DNA from 2 places in the Streptomyces sp. NPDC053427 genome. Region 2 is predicted to be linked to the other one. Evidence: riboswitches for the same ligand, from Rfam matches in the RefSeq annotation. Region 2 holds a riboswitch; the other holds the start of a gene.
The links. Region 2 has a riboswitch for cobalamin ahead of ACIGWZ_RS24240 (cobalamin biosynthesis protein). Riboswitches for the same ligand answer to the same signal wherever they lie in the genome.
Positions count from the first base shown of each region.

Region 1 (5,597 bases), on a different contig from region 2:
ACGGCCGGTACGTCGGCATGCTGAACGTCAGTACCCGCCGGCCGCGGCGCGCGCCCGACCCGGCGCGCGCCGTGGTCACCCTGCTCACCGAGGCCCTCGCCGCGGCCGTCGACCCCCGGTCGGGCCCGCCGACCGCGGAGGTCGCCGCGGCCGACCCGGTCGCGGACGCGCGGCGGCCTGGCGGACTCTCGCCGCGGGAGCTCCAGGTGCTGGCCGAACTGACCACCGGCCGCACCAACCGGGAGATCGCCGAGCGGCTGTACATCACGCCACGCACCGTAGGGACCCACATCGAGCACATCCTCGCCAAGCTCGACCTCCCCAACCGCGCGGCCGCCGCCGCCCGAGCCGCCGCCTGGGGAATCGAACTCTCCCGCTGACCCGAGCCCCACAATGCCGTCAGGGTGTCGCGCGACACCGCGTACGCGAGGCAAGGAATCCCGGAATGAGAATGGCCGGGACAACGGAATGGCGCACATGTGTCACGGAGCGCGGCCTACCGCAGGCCGCCCGTGCCCGTGGAGCCGGTCCGGGCCGGACAGCGTGGTGTCCGGCCCGGACTCATGAGTGGGTCAGGAGCCTTCGGCGGCCAGCTCGGTGCGGATCTCGCGGGCGGCGGTGACGAGGTTCTCCAGGGAGGCCCGGGTCTCGGGCCAGCCGCGGGTCTTCAGGCCGCAGTCGGGATTGACCCACAGCCGCTCGGCCGGAATCGCCTCAAGTCCCTTACGGAGCAGCCCTGCCGCCTCTTCGGCGCTCGGGACGCGCGGGGAGTGGATGTCGTAGACGCCGGGGCCGGCTTCGCGGAGGTAGCCGTGCTCGGCCAGTTCCCGCGCTACCTGCATATGGGAGCGGGCGGCTTCCAGGCTGATGACGTCCGCGTCGAGGGCGTCGATGGCCTGGACGATGTCGCCGAACTCCGCGTAGCACATGTGGGTGTGGATCTGGGTGTCCGGCCGCACGCCGCTGGTGGTCAGGCGGAACGCCTCGGTCGCCCAGTCCAGGTAGGCGGCGTGCTCGGCGGCGCGCAGCGGCAGCGTCTCGCGCAGTGCGGGCTCGTCGACCTGGATGACCGAAGTGCCCGCCGCCTCCAGGTCGTTCACCTCGTCGCGCAGGGCGAGCGCCACCTGGCGGGCGGTGTCGCCGAGCGGCTGGTCGTCGCGGACGAAGGACCAGGCCAGCATGGTGACCGGGCCGGTGAGCATGCCCTTGACCGGCCGTTCGGTGAGCGACTGGGCGTAGGAGGTCCAGCGCACCGTCATCGGCTCGGGGCGGGAGATGTCCCCGGCCAGGACCGGCGGGCGCACATAGCGGGTGCCGTACGACTGCACCCAGCCGTGCTGGGTGGCCAGGTAGCCGGTCAGCTGCTCGGCGAAGTACTGCACCATGTCGTTGCGCTCGGGCTCGCCGTGCACCAGGACGTCGATCCCGGCCTTCTCCTGGAAGGCGAGGACCTCCCGGATCTCGTCCTTGATCCGCTCCTCGTAGCCGTCCGTGTCGATCCGCCCGGCCCGCAGATCGGCCCGGGCCGTGCGCAGCTCGGTGGTCTGCGGGAACGAACCGATCGTCGTCGTGGGCAGCAGCGGCAGTCCGAGGTGCGCGCGCTGGGCCGCGGTCCGTTCGGCGTACGGCTGGGAGCGGCGCCCGTCGGCGTCGGTGACGGCCGCGGTGCGGGCCCGTACCGCGGGATCGTGCGTGAGAGCGGACCCGGCCCGGGAGGCGAGGTCGGCGCGGTTCGCGGCGAGTTCGCCGGCGATGGCCTCCGTGCCCTGGGTCAGACCGCGCGCCAGAACGGCGATCTCCCGCGTCTTCTGGCGGGCGAAGGCGAGCCAGCGGGCGATCCCCGGGTCGATGTCGCGTTCGGCGGTGGCGTCCAGCGGTACGTGCAGCAGCGAGCAGGAGGCCGAGACATCGACGCGGTCGGCGAGACCGAGGAGCGTGCCGAGCGTGGACAGCGACTTCTCGTAGTCGTTGATCCAGATGTTGCGCCCGTTGACGACGCCCGCGACCAGGCGCTTGCCCGGCAGTCCGCCGGCCGCGGCGAGGTCCTGGAGGTTGGCGGCGCCCGACTCGGTGAAGTCGACGGCCAGGCCCTCGACCGGCGCCTTGGCCAGGACGGTCAGCGCGTCGCCGAGACGGCCGAAGTACGAGGCGACCAGGAGCTTCGGCCGGTCGGTGGCCGCGCCGAGCTCACGGTAGGCGCGGGCGGCGGCATTCAGCTCGGCCGGCGTGCGGTCCTGGACCAGGGCCGGCTCGTCGAGCTGCACCCACTCCGCACCCGCCGCCCGCAGGTCGGCGAGGACCTCGGCGTAGACGGGCAGCAGCCGGTCGAGCAGGGTCAGCGGCTCGAAGTCCGCGGCCACCCCCGGGGCGGGCTTGGCCAGCAGGAGATAGCTGACCGGCCCGACGAGGACCGGGCGGGCGGCGTGCCCGAGCGCGAGGGCCTCCGTCAGCTCCGCGACCTGCTTGCCGGAGTCAGCGGTGAAGACGGTGTCCGGGCCGAGCTCGGGGACCAGGTAGTGGTAGTTGGTGTCGAACCACTTGGTCATCTCCAACGGGGCGACATCCTGGGTCCCCCGCGCCATCGCGAAGTAGCCGTCCAAGGCGTCGGCGCCGACCGCCGCGCGGTGCCGCTCGGGGACGGCGCCGACCATGACACTGGTGTCGAGGACATGGTCGTAGTACGAGAAATCACCGGACGGCACTTCGTGGATGCCGGCGTCGGCCAGCTGCCGCCAGTGGGAACGGCGCAGATCTTCCGCGGTCTGCCGGAGGGCGTCGGCGCTGACGCGGCCCTTCCAGTAGCCCTCGATGGCCTTCTTCAGTTCCCGGTGCTGTCCCTGGCGGGGGTAGCCGTACACGGTGGCCCGTGCTGCCGCGGCTGCGGGCTTCGCTGTCACGGAACTCTCCTTCGCGAGATGTCTCGTTCGGTGTCCCGGAGACGGAACGAGAGCGCGAAGGAACGACCCATCGGGCGGACCGCGCCGCTGTGCCGTCGCGTATGCCGCTCGATATGTGCGCCGACCCGCCCACGAGGTCACCGGGATGGCCGCACGCGATCGGTCGCGTGCGGGCAACGGGCAGGTCTTCGGACTCGCGGGCCCGTCTCGTACGCGTACGAGACACCTACTGGCCGTCGCTTCCCAGACCCGGCCGGGCCCAGTGCGTATGACGGCGTTCGTTCCCACTCACCGCTGCGGGGCAGTCCCGGATTCCCACCGGGTTCCCTCTTACGACGCTCCCGCCTGGCGGACGGGGCGAACCAGCTGCACCGGTCACCCTAGAGGACGGCCGCGCCCCCGCACTACACCGGCCGGGGGCGCGCGCTCACCGGCCGCGGGCGTGGTCGACGGCGGCCGCGGCCAGTCCGGTGATCAGCGGGTGGGCCCGGGTGCCGTTACCGTCCAGCTCGGGTTGGAAGAGCGTGGCCAGGAAGAAGGGGTGGGTGGGCAGTTCGGCGATGCGGATGTCGCCGGATTCGTCGATGCCGGTGAACGTCAGGCCGTGTTCACGCAGGAGGTCGAGGTGCTGGGGGTTGGGGCCGTAGTTGCAGTGGTAGCGCGCCTGTGCGCGCTCGACGCCGAGCAGGCGGGCGGCCCGGGAGCCGGGGGTGATGCTGACGGTGCCCTCGTGACCGACCAGGGAACAGGCCAGCGGGAGGACCACGGCGTCCGCGTCGGCGATTTCGGGGTCGTTCTCGGCGTGGCCGGCGTGCGTCATGCCGCATACGGTGCGGGCGAACTCCAGCAGCGTGTGCTGGAAGCCGCCGCAGGTCCCCAGGAAGGGAATGCCGCCTTCGCGTGCCGTGCGGATCGCTGCCAGGACGCCGCTCTCGCTGCGGTAGGGGCTGCCCGGCAGGACCCAGATCGCGTCGAAGCCGTCCATGTCCTGGTCGGTGTCCTCGGTGGGGATCCAGTAGGCGTCCAGGTTCAGCCCGTCGCGTCGGCGCAGCGCTTCGAGCAGGCCGGGGATGCGGGTGTGGGAGCGGACGGCGTCGGAGCGGTCCCCGACCAGGGCGATGCGTGCGGTGTGGTTCATGGCGACGATCCTGCAACCCCACCCTGCATCAGGTCCAACGATGATCTCTGCACTCCGCATAAGCAATGCTGATGCATAAGCGATACTGGCGCACATGGATCCGCATCTGCTGCGCACCTTCGTCGCGGTCCTCGACCACCGCTCGTTCTCCGCCGCCGCCTCGGCCCTCGGCTACACGCAGTCCGCCGTCTCCCAGCACATCGCCGCCCTTGAAGCCGACCTGGGTGCCCGGTTGGTCGAACGCCGCCCCGTGGCTCCCACGCCGGCCGGAGCGCGACTGATGGAGCACGCCCCCGCCGTGTTGCTGCGCCTGGACGCCGCTCGCGCCGACCTCGCCCGCCTGCACCACCCCCACACCACTCGGCTGACCCTCGCCTGCTCGCCCGCCGCCCTCGGCCCCGCCGTCGCGCAGGCCCTGGCCCATCTGCACGTCACCGCACACCCGTTGGAGCTCGAGGTGCGCATGCTGGGCCGGGAAGCGGTGCTCGAGGACGTGCTCACCGGGCGCGCCGACCTGGGCCTCGTCGACGGCGCCGCCGCCCCCAGCGACCCGCTCCCGCTTCCCGACCTCGGGCCCACCACCACCCTCGCCGCAGCCGAAGAGCCCCTGGCCGTGCTCTTCCCCCGCGACCATCCCCTGGCGCGGCGCCGTTCGGTGCGTCTGACCGATCTGACGCAAGCTCAGTGGATCGACGCCCCCGACACCGCCATCCCCCTCGACCGACTGCGCGCCGTCTGCCGCACCGACGGCTTCCGCCCTCGCATCCGCCACCGCGGCACCGACCTGCACGGCCTCGCCGCGCTTGCCACCGCCGGCCTCGGCCTCGCCGCCCTCCCCCTGCCGCTGGCCGCCACGCTCGGCGGCGCAGCCGTACCGGTGGAAGAGCCCCGCCTCGTACACCGCACCGAACTCGTCCACCCCACCAACGCCGCCGGTCCGGCCCGACAGTTGGCCGACCTCATCACCGGATGACGGCGGTCGCGCCGGCCGCGTAGCAACGGCATGGCGACGCCGTCTCTCTCTCTCACCTATCGATGGCTGTCAGTTCTTGACCGGGACGACGGACATCAGCCCGCTGAAGTACGTGACCGGTACGGTGTCCGTCTTGTTGGTGGTCGTTCCGCTGCTGGTCGAGGACGTCTCGGACGAGGTGAGACCCGCGCCGAACGAAATGACCTTGTCGAAGCTGGCGTTGATCTGCCCCGACACCGCCTTCTCCAGGCCCTGCTGCCGGATCTGCTGCTCGCTCAGCGTCACCGAGGTGAACTTGACCTCCCGTTGGATCGAGAAGACGTAACTGCGCTGGGTGGGATCCAGACCGGCGAGCGTCACCTTGCCGACCAGATGGGTGGTGATCAGGATGCCGGGAGGTGTCCCGGTGGTGGCCGGGTTGCCCGCCATGGCGGAGGAGTAGATCGAGGGGTAGGTCACCCAGTGGGTGGACGAGCCGTCGACGACGACGTCCAGGGGTTTGTTCGCGGCGACCTTGCCGTTGAGGATGACGCTGGGCGCCGCGGGCACCACATTGTCCTGGCTGAGCACCGGCTTGCCGTCCTGGAAG
Region 1 is NZ_JBITYA010000005.1:208,547-214,143, reverse strand. Features, by position in the region: gene ACIGWZ_RS15700 (LuxR C-terminal-related transcriptional regulator) at 1-380, shown strand, start outside; gene metE (5-methyltetrahydropteroyltriglutamate--homocysteine S-methyltransferase) at 573-2,897, opposite strand; cobalamin riboswitch at 3,080-3,230, opposite strand; gene ACIGWZ_RS15690 (hypothetical protein) at 3,325-4,035, opposite strand; gene ACIGWZ_RS15685 (LysR family transcriptional regulator) at 4,130-5,008, shown strand; gene ACIGWZ_RS15680 (hypothetical protein) at 5,078-5,597, opposite strand, start outside.
Region 1: it holds a riboswitch for cobalamin, as region 2 does, so the genes downstream of both, metE (5-methyltetrahydropteroyltriglutamate--homocysteine S-methyltransferase) here and ACIGWZ_RS24240 (cobalamin biosynthesis protein) in region 2, are expected to answer to the same signal.

Region 2 (5,597 bases):
GCAGGCCGGGGCCTCGCCGGGGAGGTTCAGCAGGACGACGCCCCCGGTGGCCGGTACGAAGATGATCGCGAGGACGAGGAGGAGCCTGGGCCAGTGCCGGAGGTAGGCGTTGAGCCAGCGGCGTAAGCGGATGCGCAGCGGGGTGCGGGGCCGGTCGCCGGAGGTGGCGAAGGAGAGGATGACGTCGTCGGTGGTGTTCTGCTTGGCCGAGCGGGGCTTCCAGACGTCGCCCATCGGGGTCCGCTCGCCGACCACCTCCCGGCGCAGCGCCTGGACGAGATCGTCGAACGCGACGAAGCGCTTGCCCGGTATGCCGCGTTCGAGGATCCGCACCACGGCGCGGGTGAAGACGCTGCCGCCGGCCGGTTCGTCGCCGCTGAAGATACGGCGGTTGGGCTGCGCGGCCATCAGCAGCGACATGGGCTTGCGGCAGCGGTGGAAGGCCTCGCCCGCGTTTCCGGCGTAGCAGCACTCCAGGATGATCACTATCCGGTCGGCCCGCGCGTTGTCCAGGTAGCGCAGCACCACGTCCGCCCAGGAGACGGTCTTGTGGCGCCGTTCCGACGTCCCGACCATCAGCTGCAGATCGCCGCCGTCGGGGCCGACCCGGCCATGGCCGGAGAAGTACACCAGCAGCAGTCCGCGCGCCTCGCTCGTGACGACGTCCAGTTCCTGCTGGACCTCCCACGGCTCCTGGGTCCGGCAGATGCGGACCTCGTCCTCGGTGAACAGGTCGGTGCCGGCGTCGGTCAGGACGCTCTTGAGTTTCTCGGCGTTGTCCTTCACCGCGGGCAGCGGGCGCAGGTTCTTGTAGTCGCTGACGCAGATCAGCAGCGCCCGGTTGACCTTGCCCCGTGCGTCGTATTCGGGCATCCGCCTCAGTCCTCGGCGGTGCTGCCGCCCCCGGCGCCGCCGAGCTCGCGCAGATCGCCGTCCCGCTCGCCGACCGCGACGGAGGGCCGCTCGCCGTCGGCGCGTTCCTCCCTGCGCCGGCGCAGCCATTCCTGGAGGGCGATGGTCAGGCTCTTGGTGACCTCCGCGGCGACCGCGCCGACGACGACCAGGATCAGGTCGTCGACCCCGACGGCCATATCCGCGGGGCCGGGCTCCGCCACGCCCTCGCTCTCCCCCGCGGGCCGGGAACGCCGCGCCCAGTCGTGCTGCCGCCGGGTCAGCCACGGCTCCCGCTCCAGCCACGCCTTGAGGTGCGCGGTGTCCTGCTCCGCATCGTCCGTGCCCGTGATCCTGATGCGGATCTCCTGCTGCGTCTGTCGACCGCTCTCGTCGCGGTCGGCGCTGTCCGACATCCCCCGGCCCCCTTCCGGCGGGCCCCATTGCCCACCGTGCACCAGATAGTGACGCGCGATCAGGCCCAGGGGCAACCGTCGGTGACGTACCGACCACCCTGTGGCCCGCGCCACACCCCCTGCCACAGGGCTGCTTCGCAGGTCAAGGGTGAGTTGACGGGCATTCGCGGGGCGTGGTGGACTGCCCGGGCCATTCGGCGACAGATGAGGAAGACCGGTGAGAATCCGGCGCGGTCCCGCCACTGTCACCGGGGAGCGCTCCTCCAGCAACGGCCACGGTCCGCCGCACGGATGCCCGCAGGGGCCGCCGCGTACGGGCTGGAAGGCCGGGGGAAGCGCCGATCCGGGAGCCAGGAGACTCTCGTCGCCGTCACGTCGAGCCAGGGCGCGGACCCTGAGTGAGGACATATCGCCATGCCCGGCCGCCATTCGAGATGCCCGCGCCCAGCCGTCACCGTGTGCCTTCGAGGCCTGACGGCGGCCTGATCCGATGCGCGGCGAACACGCGGGATATGCGTGCGGCGCGGCCCTCGGCTTTCTCGGTGACCTGATCGCGGCCGATCCCCGGCGCGGCCATCCGGTGGCCGCCTTCGGCCGTGCCGCGGGCGCACTCGAGCGCCGGCTGTGGCGCGACCACCGTGGATACGGGGCGGCGCACGCCGTGGTGTGCGCGGGCGGCGCGGCGGCCGGTGCCGCCCTCCTTCAGCGCGCCCTGGGCGGCCGGGCCCCGGCGCGGGTCGCCCTGACCGCGGCCACCGTCTGGGCGGTGCTCGGCGGCACCTCGCTCGGCCGGGAGGCGCGGGCCGTCGGCGGCGCGCTGGCGGCGGGTGACCTGGAGGTGGCGCGCGAGCGGCTGCCGCATCTGTGCGGCCGCGATCCGCAGGCGCTGGACGGGCCGGGGATGGCCCGCGCGGTGGTGGAGTCGGTCGCCGAGAACACCTCGGACGCGGTGGTGGGCGCCCTGGTGTGGGGCGCGCTGGGCGGAGTGCCCGGCCTGGTGGCGTTCCGTGCGGTGAACACCCTGGATGCGATGGTCGGCCACAAATCGCCGCGCTACCGGCGGTTCGGCTGGGCGGCGGCCCGGCTCGACGACGTGGCCGGCTGGCCCGGGTCCCGGCTGACCGCCGCGCTGACCGTCCTGGCGGGCCCCGACCGGCGCGGCGCGCTGCGGGCGTGGCGGGCGGACGGCGGCGCGCATCCGAGCCCCAACGCGGGCCCGGTGGAGGCCTCGTTCGCGGGCGCGCTCGGCGTCCGGCTGGGCGGCACGCTGGCGTACGGCGGACGGGTCGAGCACCGCCCGGTGCTCAACGGTCCGGCGCCGCCGCCCGGCACAGAGGACATCGAGCGGGCGGTGCGGCTCTCGCGCCGGGTGAGTGTGCTGGCGCTGGCGACGACGGTCGCGGGACGGCTGGCGGTCGGCGTGGTACGGCGCAGGAACGAGAGTGGGAGGAAGCCCCGGTGAACGGGCGGTTGAGGGGATCCGGCACGGCGGTCGGCGGCGGCCTGCTGGTGGCCGGCACGACGTCCGACGCGGGCAAGAGCGTGGTGACGGCGGGCATCTGCCGCTGGCTGGCCCGGCAGGGCGTCAAGGTCGCCCCGTTCAAGGCGCAGAACATGTCCCTGAACTCCTTCGTGACGCGCGAGGGGGCGGAGATCGGGCGGGCGCAGGCGATGCAGGCGGCCGCGGCGCGGGTGGAGCCGACCGCGCTGATGAACCCCGTACTGCTCAAGCCGGGCAGCGACCGCAGCAGTCAGGTGGTGCTGCTAGGCAAGCCGGTGGGGGAGCTCAGCGCGCGGGGGTACCACGCGGGGCGCCAGGAGCAGTTGCTGGGCACGGTGACCGACTGCCTGGCCGAGCTGCGCCGGACCCACGACGCGGTGATCTGCGAGGGCGCCGGCAGCCCCGCCGAGATCAATCTGCGCCGCACCGACATCGTGAACATGGGGATCGCGCGGGCGGCCCGGATCCCGGTGGTGATCGTCGGCGACATCGACCGCGGCGGTGTCTTCGCGTCGTTCTTCGGGACCACGGCGTTGCTGTCCAAGGAGGATCAGGAGCTGGTGGCGGGGTATCTCGTCAACAAGTTCCGGGGCGATGTGACGCTGCTGGAGCCCGGGTTGGAGATGATGAAGCAGCTGAGCGGGCGGCCGGCGCTGGGCGTGCTGCCGTACGCGCACGGGCTCGGCATCGACGAGGAGGACGGGCTGCGGGTCTCGCTGCGCGGCGCGGTGCGCGAGTCGGTGGTCGCTCCGCCGGTCGGCGCGGATGTGCTGCGGGTGGCGGTGTGTGCCGTACCGCTGATGTCCAACTTCACCGATGTGGACGCGCTGGCGGCCGAACCGGGCGTGGTGGTGCGCTTCGTGGACCGCGCCGAGGAGCTGGCGGACGCGGACCTGGTGGTGCTGCCCGGGACGCGCGGCACCGTCCGGGCGCTGGCGTGGCTGCGCGAGCGCGGGCTGGCCGCCGCGATCGCCCGGCGGGCCGCCGAGGGGCGCCCGGTACTGGGCATCTGCGGCGGCTTCCAGATGCTGGGCGAGCGCATCGAGGACGAGGTCGAGTCGAAGGCGGGCACGGTCGAGGGGCTGGGCCTGCTGCCGGTACGGGTGCGGTTCGCGCCGGAGAAGACGCTCGCGCGGCCGGTCGGCGAGGCGCTCGGCGAGCCGGTGGAGGGGTACGAGATCCACCATGGCGTGGCCGAAGTGACCGGCGGCGAGGAGGCGTTCCTGGACGGCTGCCGGGTCGGCTCCGTGTGGGGCACCCACTGGCACGGCTCGCTGGAGAGCGACGGCTTCCGGCGGGCGTTCCTGCGCCGGGTCGCGGCCGACGCGGGCCGGGCGTTCGTACCGGCCCCGGACACCAGCTTCGGCGCGCTGCGCGAGGAGCAGCTGGACCGGCTCGGCGATCTGATCGAGGAGCATGCGGACACCGAGGCACTGCTGCGGCTGATCGAGGACGGGGTGCCGGCGGGGCTGCCGTTCGTACCTCCGGGGGCGCCGCGCCCCGTTGACGCGTCCGACCAGAGCAATTCCCTTGAAGGGGGTACCCGTTAATGGCGTCGGTCTCCTACCCGTTCACCGCTGTCGTCGGCATGGACGACATGCGGTTGGGCCTGCTGCTGAACGCGATCTCCCCCGCCATCGGCGGGGTGCTCGTCCGGGGTGAGAAGGGCACCGCCAAGTCGACGATGGTGCGCGGGCTGACGGCGCTGATGCCCGGTGTCGACGTCGTCACCGGCTGCCGCTTCGCCTGCGCACCCCAGGCGCCCGACCCGGGCTGCCCCGACGGCCCCCATGAGGCGGGTTCCTCCGAGGACCGCCCGACGCGGATGGTCGAACTGCCCGTCGGCGCCTCCGAGGACCGGCTGGTGGGCGCGCTCGACATCGAGCGGGCGCTGTCGGAGGGCGTGAAGGCCTTCGAGCCCGGCCTGCTGGCCGATGCGCACCGCGGGGTGCTCTACGTCGACGAGGTCAACCTCCTGCACGACCATCTGGTCGACCTCCTCCTGGACGCCGCCGCCATGGGCGCCTCCTACGTGGAGCGCGAGGGCGTCTCCGTACGGCATGCGTCCCGCTTCCTGCTCGTCGGCACCATGAACCCCGAAGAGGGCGAACTGCGGCCGCAGCTGCTGGACCGCTTCGGGCTGACCGTGGAGGTCGCGGCCTCCAGGGAGCCGGAGCAGCGGGTGGAGGTCGTGCGGCGCAGGCTGGCGTTCGACGACGATCCGGCCGCCTTCGCGGAGCGCTGGGCGGACGAGGAGGCGGCGCTGCGGGAGCGGATCGTCGCGGCCCGGGGCCTGCTGCCGTCCGTCCGGCTCGGTGAGGCGGCGCTGCAGCAGATCGCCGCGACCTGCGCCGCGTTCGAGGTGGACGGCATGCGCGCGGACATCGTGATGGCCCGGACCGCGACGGCGCTGGCGGCGTGGGCGGGGCGCACGGAGGTGCTGTCGGAGGATGTGCGGCAGGCCGCGCTGCTGGCGCTGCCGCACCGCAGGCGCCGCAATCCGTTCGACGCGCCCGGTCTGGACGAGGACAAGCTGGACGAGACGCTGGAGGAGTTCGGCGGGGCGGACGGCGAGGACGACCCGGAGCCGGAGGGGCCGGACGACGGGCCCGAGGGTCCCGGCGGCGGGCCGGACGGGCCCGGCTCCGGCGGGGTGCCGCCCCAGGACGGCGACCGGCCCGAGCAGACGCCGCCCGCCGGCCCCGAGGCGGACGGCGGCGACGACCCGGCGCCCGTCCCCGAGCAGCGGCCGGACGAGGCCGAGCAGCCCGCCGCCGGAGCCGGTGCCC
Region 2 is NZ_JBITYA010000008.1:401,435-407,031, reverse strand. Features, by position in the region: gene ACIGWZ_RS24250 (caspase family protein) at 1-873, opposite strand, end outside; gene ACIGWZ_RS24245 (hypothetical protein) at 879-1,307, opposite strand; cobalamin riboswitch at 1,512-1,668, shown strand; gene ACIGWZ_RS24240 (cobalamin biosynthesis protein) at 1,798-2,769, shown strand; gene ACIGWZ_RS24235 (cobyric acid synthase) at 2,766-4,358, shown strand; gene ACIGWZ_RS24230 (putative cobaltochelatase) at 4,358-5,597, shown strand, end outside.